DNA from 4 places in the Streptomyces sp. NBC_00691 genome. Region 4 is predicted to be linked to each of the others. Evidence: riboswitches for the same ligand, from Rfam matches in the RefSeq annotation. Region 4 holds a riboswitch; each other region holds the start of a gene.
The links. Region 4 has a riboswitch for cobalamin ahead of OG392_RS09085 (cobalamin biosynthesis protein). Riboswitches for the same ligand answer to the same signal wherever they lie in the genome.
Positions count from the first base shown of each region.

Region 1: another riboswitch for cobalamin. It lies ahead of OG392_RS24345 (ribonucleoside-diphosphate reductase subunit alpha); the one in region 4 lies ahead of OG392_RS09085 (cobalamin biosynthesis protein).
Region 2: another riboswitch for cobalamin. It lies ahead of OG392_RS03885 (energy-coupling factor ABC transporter permease); the one in region 4 lies ahead of OG392_RS09085 (cobalamin biosynthesis protein).
Region 3: another riboswitch for cobalamin. It lies ahead of cobN (cobaltochelatase subunit CobN); the one in region 4 lies ahead of OG392_RS09085 (cobalamin biosynthesis protein).

Region 1 covers NZ_CP109007.1:5,339,892-5,342,945, reverse strand. Annotated here, with positions in the region: gene OG392_RS24355 (hypothetical protein) at 1-387, shown strand, start outside; gene OG392_RS24350 (GNAT family N-acetyltransferase) at 431-931, shown strand; cobalamin riboswitch at 986-1,117, shown strand; gene OG392_RS24345 (ribonucleoside-diphosphate reductase subunit alpha) at 1,251-3,054, shown strand, end outside.
Region 2 covers NZ_CP109007.1:877,967-881,020, forward strand. Annotated here, with positions in the region: gene dhaL (dihydroxyacetone kinase subunit DhaL) at 1-193, shown strand, start outside; gene OG392_RS03875 (PTS-dependent dihydroxyacetone kinase phosphotransferase subunit DhaM) at 190-606, shown strand; gene OG392_RS03880 (hypothetical protein) at 805-1,080, shown strand; cobalamin riboswitch at 1,227-1,460, shown strand; gene OG392_RS03885 (energy-coupling factor ABC transporter permease) at 1,490-2,188, shown strand; gene OG392_RS03890 (energy-coupling factor ABC transporter substrate-binding protein) at 2,185-2,580, shown strand; gene cbiQ (cobalt ECF transporter T component CbiQ) at 2,587-3,054, shown strand, end outside.
Region 3 covers NZ_CP109007.1:3,940,205-3,943,258, reverse strand. Annotated here, with positions in the region: gene OG392_RS17725 (precorrin-8X methylmutase) at 1-378, opposite strand, end outside; gene OG392_RS17720 (cobalamin biosynthesis protein CobG) at 375-1,604, opposite strand; cobalamin riboswitch at 1,680-1,832, shown strand; gene cobN (cobaltochelatase subunit CobN) at 1,872-3,054, shown strand, end outside.
Region 4 covers NZ_CP109007.1:2,018,740-2,021,793, forward strand. Annotated here, with positions in the region: gene OG392_RS09075 (inorganic phosphate transporter) at 1-513, shown strand, start outside; gene OG392_RS09080 (hypothetical protein) at 526-747, shown strand; cobalamin riboswitch at 861-1,000, shown strand; gene OG392_RS09085 (cobalamin biosynthesis protein) at 1,035-2,024, shown strand; gene OG392_RS09090 (cobyric acid synthase) at 2,021-3,054, shown strand, end outside.

The sequences.
Region 1 (3,054 bases), 3.3 Mb from region 4:
GGCTTCCAGGTCGGTTACCTGCGGCGGGACGGCGTCCGGCTGACCGTCTCCGCCGAGCGCCGGCCCTTCTCCGAGAAGGAGTGCGCCGCGGCGAACACCGCCGGGCCGGACGGCTGCGTCCGGGACGGCGACCGCTGGTACCTGCGGTCCGCCGGGCAGCACGCCTACGTACGCGCCGAGAACGGGCTGCGCGTCGAGGTCGCCGCCCCGCTCACGGTGGACCGGAAGGCGCTCCGGGGGGCCGCCGAGCGCACCCACCGCGCCGGCGCCGCCGAACTCGACGCCGTCCTGCCGGAGCGGACCGGTGGCGGGGGCCCCGTCGAGCGGGGCGATCTGCCGCCGGTGGGCGACGGCGCCCCCGACAACTCGGTGGGGGCCGGTGGCTGAGACCCCCTGGGGCCCGCCGGGCCGCCGGAGGCACACTGCCCTCATGGACTTCACGATCAGGGCGGTACGGCCCGAGGAGTACGAAGCGCTCGGTGAACTCACCGCGGGGACCTATCTGGACGACGGACTGCTCGCGCACGGGGCGGAGGACGCGTATCTGCACGTGCTCCGGGACACGGCCCGGCGGGCGCGCGAGAGCGAGGTGCTCGTCGCCGAGGACGCCGACGGGCGGCTGCTCGGCGGGGTGACCTTCGCCACCGGCTCGACCCCGTGGGCGGACATCGCGGTCGAGGGCGAGGCCGAGTTCCGGATGCTCGTGGTCTCCCGGGAGGCCCGTGGGCGAGGCGTCGGAGAGGCCCTCGTACGGGCCTGCATCGAGCGGGCGAGGGCCCTCCCGGAGTGCCGCCGCATCGTGCTGTCCACGGACGCCACGATGGTCTCCGCACACCGGATCTACGACCGTCTGGGCTTCGTCCGCACCCCGGACCGGGACTGGGAGCCGATCCCCGATCACCGCCTGCGTACCTACTCCTTGGAGTTCTGAGCCGGGGGGCGACACAACATGTGGGGGGTGCCGCAAGCGGCGCCCCCCACATGTATGCTCATGCTCGCTGTCGACGCAGGGGAATCCGGCGCGAATCCGGAACTGTCCCGCAACGGTGTGCTTCGTACGGATACGACATATTCGGGCGAGGTGAGTCCGAGGACCTGCCGACAGCGCATCCGGTCCGTCCGTTCCGGGTGCCAACGACGTCCGGGCCTCGCGGAGTGGGCCGGTGGAAGCGTCGCGTCCGGCGTTACGGATGCCCGCATGCCCGCCTTCCCCCGCCGCGGCCCCGAGCCGAGCGAGGGAGAGCCCCCACGTGACCATCGCGCCCGCCGATCCGGCTTCCGCCGAGGCTTCCGCGGTCGAGAGCGACGGCCCCGGGACCGTGCTGCTGCGGACCCTGACCGACCTCACCGCCGATCTCGCCGACACCGACCCCGGCAAGGTGGCCGCCGCCGCGCTCCGCGGCCGCAGCGCCGTGGCGGACGAGGCGGAACTGCGCGAGCTGGCCACGGAGGCGGCCGCCGGTCTGATCGCCGAGGACCCGGCGTACTCCCGGCTCGCCGCCCGGCTCCTGACGATCACCATCGCCGACGAGGCCGCGAGCCAGGGCTCGTACCGCTTCTCGGCCTCCGTCGCCGTCGGTCACCGCGAGGGTCTGATCGCCGACCGCACCGCCGCGTTCGTGGCGCTGCACGCCGAGCGGCTCGACGCGACGATCGACGCGGCCGCCGACGACCGCTTCGGCTACTTCGGCCTGCGCACCCTCTACTCGCGCTACCTGCTGCGCCACCCGATCACCCGCAAGGTGATCGAGACCCCGCAGCACTTCATGCTCCGCGTGGCCTGCGGCCTCGCCGAGGACGACAGCGTCCGCGCGCTCGACGAAGTCACCGCCCTCTACCGCCTGATGAGCCGGCTCGACTACCTGCCGTCCTCCCCCACGCTCTTCAACTCCGGCACCCGCCACCCGCAGATGTCCTCCTGCTACCTCCTGGACTCCCCGCAGGACGAGCTGGACTCCATCTACGACCGCTACCACCAGGTGGCGCGCCTCTCGAAGCACGCGGGCGGCATCGGCCTCTCCTACTCCCGCATCCGCGCCCGCGGTTCGCTGATCCGCGGCACCAACGGGCACTCCAACGGCATCGTGCCGTTCCTCAAGACCCTCGACGCCTCCGTCGCCGCCGTCAACCAGGGCGGCCGCCGCAAGGGCGCCGCCGCCGTCTACCTGGAGACCTGGCACGCGGACATCGAGGAGTTCCTGGAGCTCCGCGACAACACGGGCGAGGACCAGCGCCGTACGCACAACCTGAACCTGGCGCACTGGATCCCGGACGAGTTCATGCGCCGCGTCAACGCCGACGCCGACTGGTCGCTGTTCTCCCCGGCGGACGTGCCCGAGCTGGTCGACCTGTACGGCGAGGAGTTCGACGCCGCCTACCACAAGGCCGAGGCCGCGGGCCTGGCCCGCAAGACGATGCCGGCCCGCGACCTGTACGGCCGGATGATGCGGACCCTGGCCCAGACCGGCAACGGCTGGATGACCTTCAAGGACGCCTCGAACCGGACGGCCAACCAGACCGCCGAGCCCGGCACGGTCGTCCACTCCTCGAACCTGTGCACCGAGATCATCGAGGTCACGAACGACGGCGAGACGGCCGTCTGCAACCTCGGCTCGGTCAACCTGGGTTCGTTCGTCGTCGGTGACGACATCGACTGGGAGCGGCTGGACTCGACCGTCCGCACGGCCGTCACCTTCCTCGACCGGGTCGTCGACATCAACTTCTACCCGACCGAGCAGGCCGGGCGTTCCAACGCCCGCTGGCGGCCGGTCGGCCTGGGCGCGATGGGCCTCCAGGACGTCTTCTTCCAGCTGAAGCTGCCGTTCGACTCCGCCGAGGCGCGCGCGCTGTCGACGAGGATCTCCGAGCGGATCATGCTGGCCGCGTACGAGGCCTCCGCCGACCTCGCCGAGCGCAACGGTCCGGTCCCCGCCTGGGAGCAGACCCGCACGGCCCGTGGTGTCCTGCACCCGGACCACTACAGCGCCACCGTGGAGCTCAACTGGCCGGAGCGCTGGGCCGCGCTGCGCGAGCGGATCGCCGCCGTCGGCATGC
Region 2 (3,054 bases), 1.1 Mb from region 4:
CTATCTGGGCGAGCGGTCGGTGGGGCATCAGGATCCGGGGGCCACCTCCTCGGCGCTGCTGTTCGCGGCGCTCGACGAGATCGCCCGTGCGGGGACGACGGGGACGTCGGATGCCTCGGATACGTCGGGGACATCGGATACGTCAGAGACGTCGGATGCGTCAGCGGCGTCGGGCAGCGAGGGGGTCTCATGAGCGCGGCCGGATCCGGTCTCGTCGGCATCGTGCTCGTCTCGCACAGCGCCGCCGTCGCGGCCTCCGTCGCCGAGCTGGCCAGGGGGCTCGCCGGTGGCGGCGACCTCGCTCCGGTCCTCCCGGCCGGCGGGACCCCCGACGGTGGCCTCGGGACGAGTTCCGAGCTGATCTCCGAGGCGGCGAAGGCCGTCGACCGGGGCTCCGGTGTGGCCATCCTGGTCGACCTGGGGAGTGCGGTGCTCACCGTGAAGGCCCTCCTCGCCGAGGGCGACGAACTGCCCGAGGGCGCCCGGCTCGTGGACGCGCCGTTCGTCGAGGGCACGGTCGCCGCCCTGGTCACGGCGAGCGCGGGCGGGGACCTCGACGCCGTGGCGGCGGCAGCGTCGGAGGCGTACGCCTACCGCAAGGAGTGAGGGCACAGGACCTGCGCGGGGCCCCTCAAGTGGCCGGGTTTCAGGTGCCGTTTGGCCGGAACTCGGCCGCTGTGGCCGCGTGGGTGCGACCTACTCTTGGAGGTCGCGGCCATGAGACGGCCGCGCTGCCGGGCCTCTCCGGGCGCCGGCGTCCACCCGTGGTCCACCTGGTCCGCCCAGGTGGTGAAGGAGGGGCACATGGGCAGTCTGTCGATCATGGTCGGTTTCGCGCTGGTGTGGCTGTTGGTCGCACTCGTGCCCCTGCGCGCTCCGTCCGCCCGCCGGGGGTGGGCGAAGGGCGTACTCGGCGTCTCGGCCCTGCTGGTGATCGGCGCCGCCCTGTTCGGCGCCAACGCGGAGGTGTCGGCCGACTACGACGGCCCCGACCCCATGCTGCTCGGCGCACTCGTGGCAGCGGTCCTCGTGGCCCCTGGTGCGATCGCGGCCCTCGTACGCAACGCCAGGAACAGCTAGGCGGCGGGAAAGCGGCAGGTACACGGCACCGCCGGCGGGAACGCCGGACGACCGCGGCGCCACCGGCGGGAATCGAGGAGGCCCAGCGCCCTCAGGAGCGGGAACCGGGAGCTCCCGCGCGGCGCCGCGGGGACCCTACAAGCACCCACATTGTGATGTACCTGGTCAACGCACTAATGTCACAGGGCCTTGGTGTACGGGAAACCGGTGCAGTACCGGTGCGGCCCTCGCCACTGTGATCGGGAGGTCCGGCTCCACCCCCGCGGGGAACACCCTCGGGGAAGCCACTGGACCACGTCGGGAGACCGGCGTGGTGTGGGAAGGCGGAGTCGGGCGGAATGACCGTCAGCCAGGAGACCGGCCAGGGTGCGTTGTCCATCCACGAGGTGCTGGAGAGGGTCTCCCAACCATGCATATAGCCGAGGGGTATCTGCCCCCTGTGCACGCGGCCGCCTGGGGCGTCGCGTCCGCGCCGTTCGTCGTCCACGGAGTCCGCGCGCTGACCCGCGAAGTGCGGTCCCATCCTGAGTCCACCCTGCTGCTCGGCGCCGCCGGCGCCTTCACGTTCGTCCTGTCGGCACTCAAGTTGCCTTCCGTGACGGGGAGTTGTTCACATCCCACCGGTACGGGCCTCGGTGCCATCCTGTTCCGGCCGCCCATCATGGCCGTCCTCGGGACGATCACGCTGCTCTTCCAGGCCTTGCTGCTCGCCCACGGCGGGCTGACCACGCTCGGCGCGAACGTCTTCTCGATGGCGATCGTCGGACCCTGGGCGGGATACGGGGCCTACGCACTGCTCCGCCGGTTCGGTGCGCCGCTGATGGTCGCCGTCTTCTTCGGCGCGTTCGTCGCCGACCTGTCCACGTACTGCGTCACCAGCGTCCAGCTGGCACTCGCCTTCCCCGACCCGGGCAGCGGCATCCCCGGCGCCCTCGCCAAGTTCGGCGGTATCTTCGCCGTGACGCAGATTCCGCTCGCGGTCAGCGAGGGCCTGCTCACCGTGCTCGTGATGCGTCTGCTCACCCAGTCCAGCAAGGGCGAGCTGATCCGGCTCGGCGTCCTCGCCGGGCGCACGCCGGAGCGACGCGAGGAGGCGATCGCGCGATGAGCCGGAACGCGAAGATCAACGCCCTGCTGCTGCTCGTCGTCGTCGCGCTCGCGGTCCTGCCGCTCGCGCTGGGACTCGGGGACCACAAGGAGGAGCCCTTCACGGGGGCCGACGCGGAGGCCGAGACCGCGATCACGGAACTCCAGCCGGACTACGAACCGTGGTTCAGCCCGCTCTACGAGCCGCCGTCAGGGGAGATCGAGTCGGCCCTGTTCGCCCTGCAGGCGGCCCTCGGTGCCGGTGTCCTGGCGTACTACTTCGGGCTGCGGCGCGGCCGCCGCCAGGGGGCGGCGCAGGCCGAGACGGCCGGGGTGGCCGGCGCACCGGGCGCCGGAGCCGGCGGAACCGGGCCGGGCGTCGGTGGCGAAGCCCCCGGCGGGCCGGGCGCGTAGCCGCCGATGCTGCCGATCGACGCGGCGGCGCACAGCAGTCGCTGGCGCCGCCGCCATCCCGCCGAGAAGGCGCTGCTCGGCTTCGGTCTCACCCTGTGCGCTGTCGGTCTGCCGCCGTGGCCGGGCGCGGTCCTCGTCGCCGCGGCCACGCTCACGGTGCTGCTCGGTCCGGCCGGTGTGCCGGGCCGGGCGCTGTGGCGGGCGTTCCGGATCCCGCTCGGCTTCTGCGTCACGGGCGCGATCCCGCTGCTGTTCGAGGTGGGCGGCTCCCGGGGGCTCGTCGCTCTCGCGCCGGACGGTCCGACGCACGCGGGCGAGTTGCTGCTGCGGACCGCTTCGGCCTCGCTCGGGGTGCTGCTCTTCGCGTTCACGACGCCGGTGTCCGACGTCCTTCCCCGGCTGGTACGGGTGGGGGTGCCGGCGCCGGTGGTGGACGTGGCGCTGGTGATGTACCGGATCATCTTCCTGCTGCTC
Region 3 (3,054 bases), 1.9 Mb from region 4:
TTCGAGGGCGGCGGCCGAGCGGGTGGTGCCGAGGTCGGCGGCGAGGGCAGGCACGGACGGGTCCGAGAGGGTGCAGATCACCTCGTTGTCGGCGGGCAGCCGGCGCCGGGTGACTCCGCTCGCGACCATCTGCGCGTCGCAGAGGATCGGCGCCCCGGCCCGGAGGGCGGCGCGGGCGTTCGTGACGACCCGCGGCGACCAGGCGATGTCGCGTACGAGGTCGGTCATGCCGCAGGCGTGGATCATCCGGACCGCCACCTGGGCGACGTCGGCGGGCAGGCCCGCCAGATCCGCCTCGGCGCGGATCGTGGCAAAGGACCGGCGGTAGATCTCCGCCCCGTCCTTCTCGTAGTCGAACATCCTGTTGCTCTCGCTCATCTCGTCGTGCGGGCCGCGGTCACGGCTCCGGGCAGGGCGGTACGGGGGGTGGGGACGCCGTCCACCAGGTAGGCGCCGTCGGCGGTGGCGAGGACGTCGGTCCAGGTGCCGTGCGGGTGTCCGCAGCGGCGCTCGCACCCGGAGAAGTGCACGGGCAGGCCGGGGGGCCCGGGGTGCGTGCCGGGCCCGGGGGCGGCGTCGGCGCGGACGTCGGCGAGGGACTTGGCGCAGCCGGGCCGCCCGGTGCAGGCGGTGACACCGGCCCAGGGGGAGTCGGGGCGGGTGACGAGCCCGGCGGCGTCGAGGGCGGGCAGCCGGTCGGCGCCGGCCCCGGCCACGACGACGCCGCGCCAGGGCGTCAGCCGGACCTCTTCGGCGGGGAGCAGCGCCCGCAGCTGGGCGGCGGTGAGGCGACCGAGCGGGGCGAGGACGGAGAGGGCGGCGGGCCCGAGGATTCCGGGGGTGAGCGGAGGGCCCTGGGGAAGTTCCGGCGTGGGGACGGGCTCGGACCCCACCCCCGAGGCCGCCACGTCCACCGCGTACCCCTCGGGGAGTTCGCGGACCCGCCAGGCCCCGGTTCCGGCCCTGCGTGCCGTGTCCAGGAAGCCGCCCGCCACCGCGAGGGCCGCGCCGGGCGCGTCGGAGCTCGCGAGCCGGACGGCCCGGCCGCCGACGTGCAGCTCGGCCTCTCCGCCGCCGACTGCGACCAAGGTCACATCCCCGCCGAGCCCGGCGACGTCGCCGCGTCCGTCGTCGAGGACGAAGAGGAACCGGCCGGAGAGCGCCGCCGCCCAGGGCGCGGAGCGCAGGTGGGTGTCCAGCTCGCGGGCCCACAACTGTGCGTCGGCGGCGCCGAGTCCGTCGAGGCCGGAGGCCGGGGAGGCGACGATGTTGCGGACGCGTTCGTGGGTGGGGGAGGGCAGCAGGCCCGCCTCGTCGAGGAGTGCCGCCAGCTCGGCCCCGCAGTCGTCGCCGAGGCCGCGCAGCTCGGCGTTGCCGCGTGAGGTGATGCTGAGCCGTCCGTCGCCCAGGGTCTCCGCCGCGTCCGCCAGGGTCTCGACCTGACGGGACGTCAAGCGGCCGCCGGGCAGGCGGAGTCGGGCGAGGCGGCCGTCGTCGGCGGAGTGCAGGCGCAGCGCCCCGGGGCACGCGTCGCCACGGTCCCGTATACGAGGTTCGCCCGGTTCGGGCGTCGGGGGCGGGGTGGGCGGCATGGCGGCGAGCATACCGACGGGGAACCGGCCGACCACCGGGTGTGATCCGGCCGACTCCCCGGCTCCTCCCGGCCCGCCGACCGCACGATCTACTATGCAGACGGCATGGGGTCCCAGGACCCCGGGGAGGAAGCCCGGTGAGAATCCGGCGCGGTCCCGCCACTGTGAGCCCGTACCGGACGTGCCTCGGCACGAACCGGAACGGGTGAGTCAGGAACTCCCGCCAATCCACACGACCACCCGGGGCGCGGACAACCCCGAGGAAGGCCTGCGCTCGCCATGCTTCTGCTGCTGTCGCACTCCGACACCGACCTGCTCAGCGCCCGCGCGGCCGGCGGCCCGGTGGAGTACCGCTTCGCCAACCCCGCCCGTCTCCCCCTCACCGAACTGGCCGGCCTCCTGGCCGAGGCCGAACTCGTCGTCGTCCGCCTCCTCGGCGGCCTCCGCTCCTGGGAGGAGGGCCTCGACGCCCTGCGCGCCGCCGGAAAGCCGGTGGTGGTCCTCAGCGGCGAACAGGCCCCCGACGCCCAGCTGATGGAGGCGTCCACCGTCCCCGTCGGCGTCGCCACCGAGGCGCACGCCTACCTCGCGCACGGCGGCCCCGCCAACCTGGAGCAGCTGGCCCGCTTCCTCTCCGACACCGTCCTGCTCACCGGGCACGGCTTCGAGTCCCCGGCGGCCGCCCCCACCTGGGGCCCGCTGGAACGCACCGCCCGCACCACGACCGGCCCGACCGTCGCCGTGCTCTACTACCGCGCCCACCACATGAGCGGAAACACCGCCTTCGTCGACGCGCTGTGCGAGGCGATCGAGGACACCGGCGCCCAGGCCCTCCCGCTGTACGTGACCTCCCTGCGCGCCCCCGAGCCGGAGCTGCTCGACCGCCTCCGCACCGCCGACGCGATCGTCACCACCGTCCTCGCGGCGGGCGGCACCAAGCCCGCCGAGGCACAGGCCGGCGGCGACGAGGAGGCCTGGGACGCGGGCGCGCTGGCCGCGCTCGACGTACCGATCCTGCAAGCCCTCTGCCTGACCGGTTCGCGCGCCGCCTGGGAGGAGAACGACGAGGGCCTCTCCCCGCTGGACGCCGCCAGCCAGGTCGCCGTCCCCGAGTTCGACGGCCGGCTCATCACCGTGCCGTTCTCCTTCAAGGAGATCGACGAGGACGGGCTGCCCGCGTACGTCGCCGACACCGAGCGCGCGGCCCGCGTCGCCGGGATCGCCGTACGGCACGCCCGCCTCCGGCACATCCCGAACGCCGAGAAGAGGCTGGCGCTCGTCCTCTCCGCGTACCCGACGAAGCACTCCCGCATCGGCAACGCCGTCGGCCTCGACACCCCCGCCTCCGCCGTCTCGCTGCTGCGCCGGCTGATCGCCGAGGGCTACGACTTCGGCCCCGAGGCCGACCTTCCCGGCCTCGTCTCCGGCGACGGCGACGAGCTGATCTACGCCCTCATCGAGG
Region 4 (3,054 bases):
CAGCAGGGCTTCGCCGCCCAGACCAGCGCCGCGACGGTCATCCTCGCCTCCTCCCACCTGGGCTTCTCGCTCTCCACCACCCAGTCCTGCTCGGGTGCCGTGATGGGTGCCGGTCTCGGCCGCAAGGGCGGCGTCGTCCGCTGGTCGACCGCCACCCGGATGTTCGTCGCCTGGGGTCTGACCCTGCCCGCCGCGGCCGTGGTCGGTGCCGGTGCCGAGTTCCTCACCAAGCAGGGCCCCTGGGGCATCGCCGCCGTCGCGGTCCTGCTGATCGCCGGCTCGGGCGTCATCTGGTCGCTCTCCCGCCGCAAGCCGGTCGACCACCACAACGTCACCGCCGACGACCTCGACGCCGAGCCCGCGGGCGTCGTGACCACGGCCATGGCGGCCGTCACCCCGCCGCCGGCCGCCGGTTCCTTCGCCGCCGTCACGGACGAAGACCTCAAGGCCACCATCCCCGCGCCGGCCCCCACCGACCCGACCGCTCCCCCGGCCCCCGCCGCCACGGTCTAAGGAACCAACGACATGAAGATCGACTGGGCAGCTCTCGGCTCCGTCTTCGGAGTCAGCCTCGTGGCGACCGTCGCCCTCGTGGGCCTCTTCTCCCTCGGCATCGTCGGCCTCACCAAGCAGGAGGAGGCCGCCGCCCGCGGCGGCTCCGCGGTCCTGGCCCGTACCTCCGCCTACGCCTGCTTCGCCCTGTGCGCGGCGGCCGTCGCGTACGGCATCTACCTGATCGTCGCCTGACGGTCCGAGCCCGGCCGGCGGGGCGGTCCGCACCTTCGGGTGCGGGCCGCCCCGCCGTCGTGTTTGTGGTGCTTCGCACAGTGACCCGATGCAGGTCAAGGGTGAGTTGACGGCTGTTCTCGGGCCGTGGTGGACTGCCGAGGCCATTACGGCGGCAGCAGAGGAAGTCCGGTGCGAATCCGGCGCGGTCCCGCCACTGTGACCGGATCCGAGGGGTCCGGGAGTCAGGAACTCTCGCCGCCGGTCACGTCGATCCAGGGCGCGGACCCTGAGTGAGGACATGCGCCATGCCCGGCCGCAGCAGTGCCAGCCGTCTTTCCCCGAACGGATTCGCGTACGGAGCGGCCGCGGGTCTCGCCCTCGACCTGCTCGTCGGCGATCCCCGCCGCGGACATCCCGTCGCCGCGTTCGGCCGGGCGGCCGCCGCGGTCGAGAACCGCCTCCACCACGACCACCGCGGCTGGGGCGCCCTGCACACCGCCGTCTGCGCCGGCTCCGCCGTCGCCGTCGGAGCGCTCGCCGCCCGGGCCGTACGGAACCGGCCGGCCGCCGCCGTCGCCCTGACCGCCGCCTCCGTGTGGGCCGTCGTCGGCGGTACGACCCTGGGGCGGGAGGCCCGCGCGATCGGCGGCGCGCTCGCCGCCGGGGACCTGGACGTGGCCCGGGAGCGGCTGCCGCATCTCTGCGGGCGCGACCCGCAGTCCCTGGACGGGCCCGCGATGGCCCGCGCGGTCGTCGAATCGGTCGCCGAGAACACCTCCGACGCCGTGGTCGGCGCCCTCTTCTGGGGCGCGGTCGCGGGCGTGCCCGGCCTCCTCGGCTTCCGGGCCGTCAACACCCTCGACGCGATGGTCGGCCACAGGTCGCCGCGCCACCGCCGCTTCGGCTGGGCCTCGGCCCGGCTCGACGACGTGGCCGGCTGGCCCGGGGCCCGGCTGACGGCCGTCCTCGCGACCGTCGCCGGCGGAGACCCGCGCGGTGCGCTGCGGGCCTGGCGGTCCGACGCGGCGCAGCACCCCAGCCCCAACGCGGGCCCCGTCGAGGCCTCCTTCGCGGGCGCCCTCGGCGTCCGCCTCGGGGGCACCCTGTCGTACGGCGGCCGCGTCGAGTACCGGCCGGTGCTCAACGGTGAGGGGCGGGCCGTCGAGGTGACCGACATCGACCGGGCCGTACGCCTGTCGCGCCGGGTCACCGGACTCACTCTGGCCGCCTGTGCGGGCGGCCGGATCATCATCGGCGCCCTGGCCGCGTCGACCCGGAAGCGGAGGAACGCATGAGGGGTGGGGGACTGCTCGTCGCCGGGACCACGTCCGACGCCGGCAAGAGCGTCGTGACGGCCGGCATCTGCCGCTGGCTGGTCCGCAAGGGGCTGAAGGTGGCGCCGTTCAAGGGGCAGAACATGTCCCTCAACTCCTTCGTCACGCGGGAGGGCGCCGAGATCGGGCGCGCCCAGGCCATGCAGGCGCAGGCCGCGCGGGTGGAGCCCACCGCGCTGATGAACCCGGTCCTGCTCAAGCCCGGCAGCGACCGGTCCAGCCAGGTCGTCCTGATGGGCAAGCCGGTCGGTGAGCTGAGCGCCCGCGGGTTCTTCGGCGGGCCCGGGGGGTCGTCCCCCGGGAAAGCGCTGCACGGGGGCCGGCAGCAGGAGCTCTTCGAGCCGGTCCTCGCCTGCCTGGAGGAGCTGCGGAGCACGTACGACGCGGTGATCTGCGAGGGCGCGGGCAGCCCGGCCGAGATCAACCTGCGGCGCACCGACATCGTCAACATGGGCATCGCGCGGGCCGCGCGGCTGCCCGTCGTGGTCGTCGGCGACATCGACCGGGGCGGGGTCTTCGCCCAGTTCTTCGGTACGACGGCGCTGCTCGCGCCCGAGGACCAGGAACTGATCGCGGGCTACCTCGTGAACAAGTTCCGCGGTGACGTCGCCCTGCTCGAACCGGGCCTGGACATGCTGCAGGGACTCACCGGGCGGCGGACCTTCGGCGTCCTGCCGTACGCCCACGGGCTCGGCATCGACGAGGAGGACGGCCTGCGGGTCTCGCTGCGGGGTGCGGTGCGCGAGTCCGTCGTCGCGCCGCCGGTCGGCGAGGACGTGCTGCGGGTCGCGGTCTGCGCGGTGCCGCTGATGTCCAACTTCACCGACGTGGACGCGCTGGCCGCCGAGCCGGGTGTCGTCGTGCGGTTCGTCGACCGGGCCGAGGAGCTCGTCGACGCGGATCTGGTCGTGGTGCCCGGCACGCGCGGGACGGTCAAGGCGCTCGCCTGGCTGCGGGAGCGCGGCCTCGCCGACGCGCTGGCGCGGCGGGC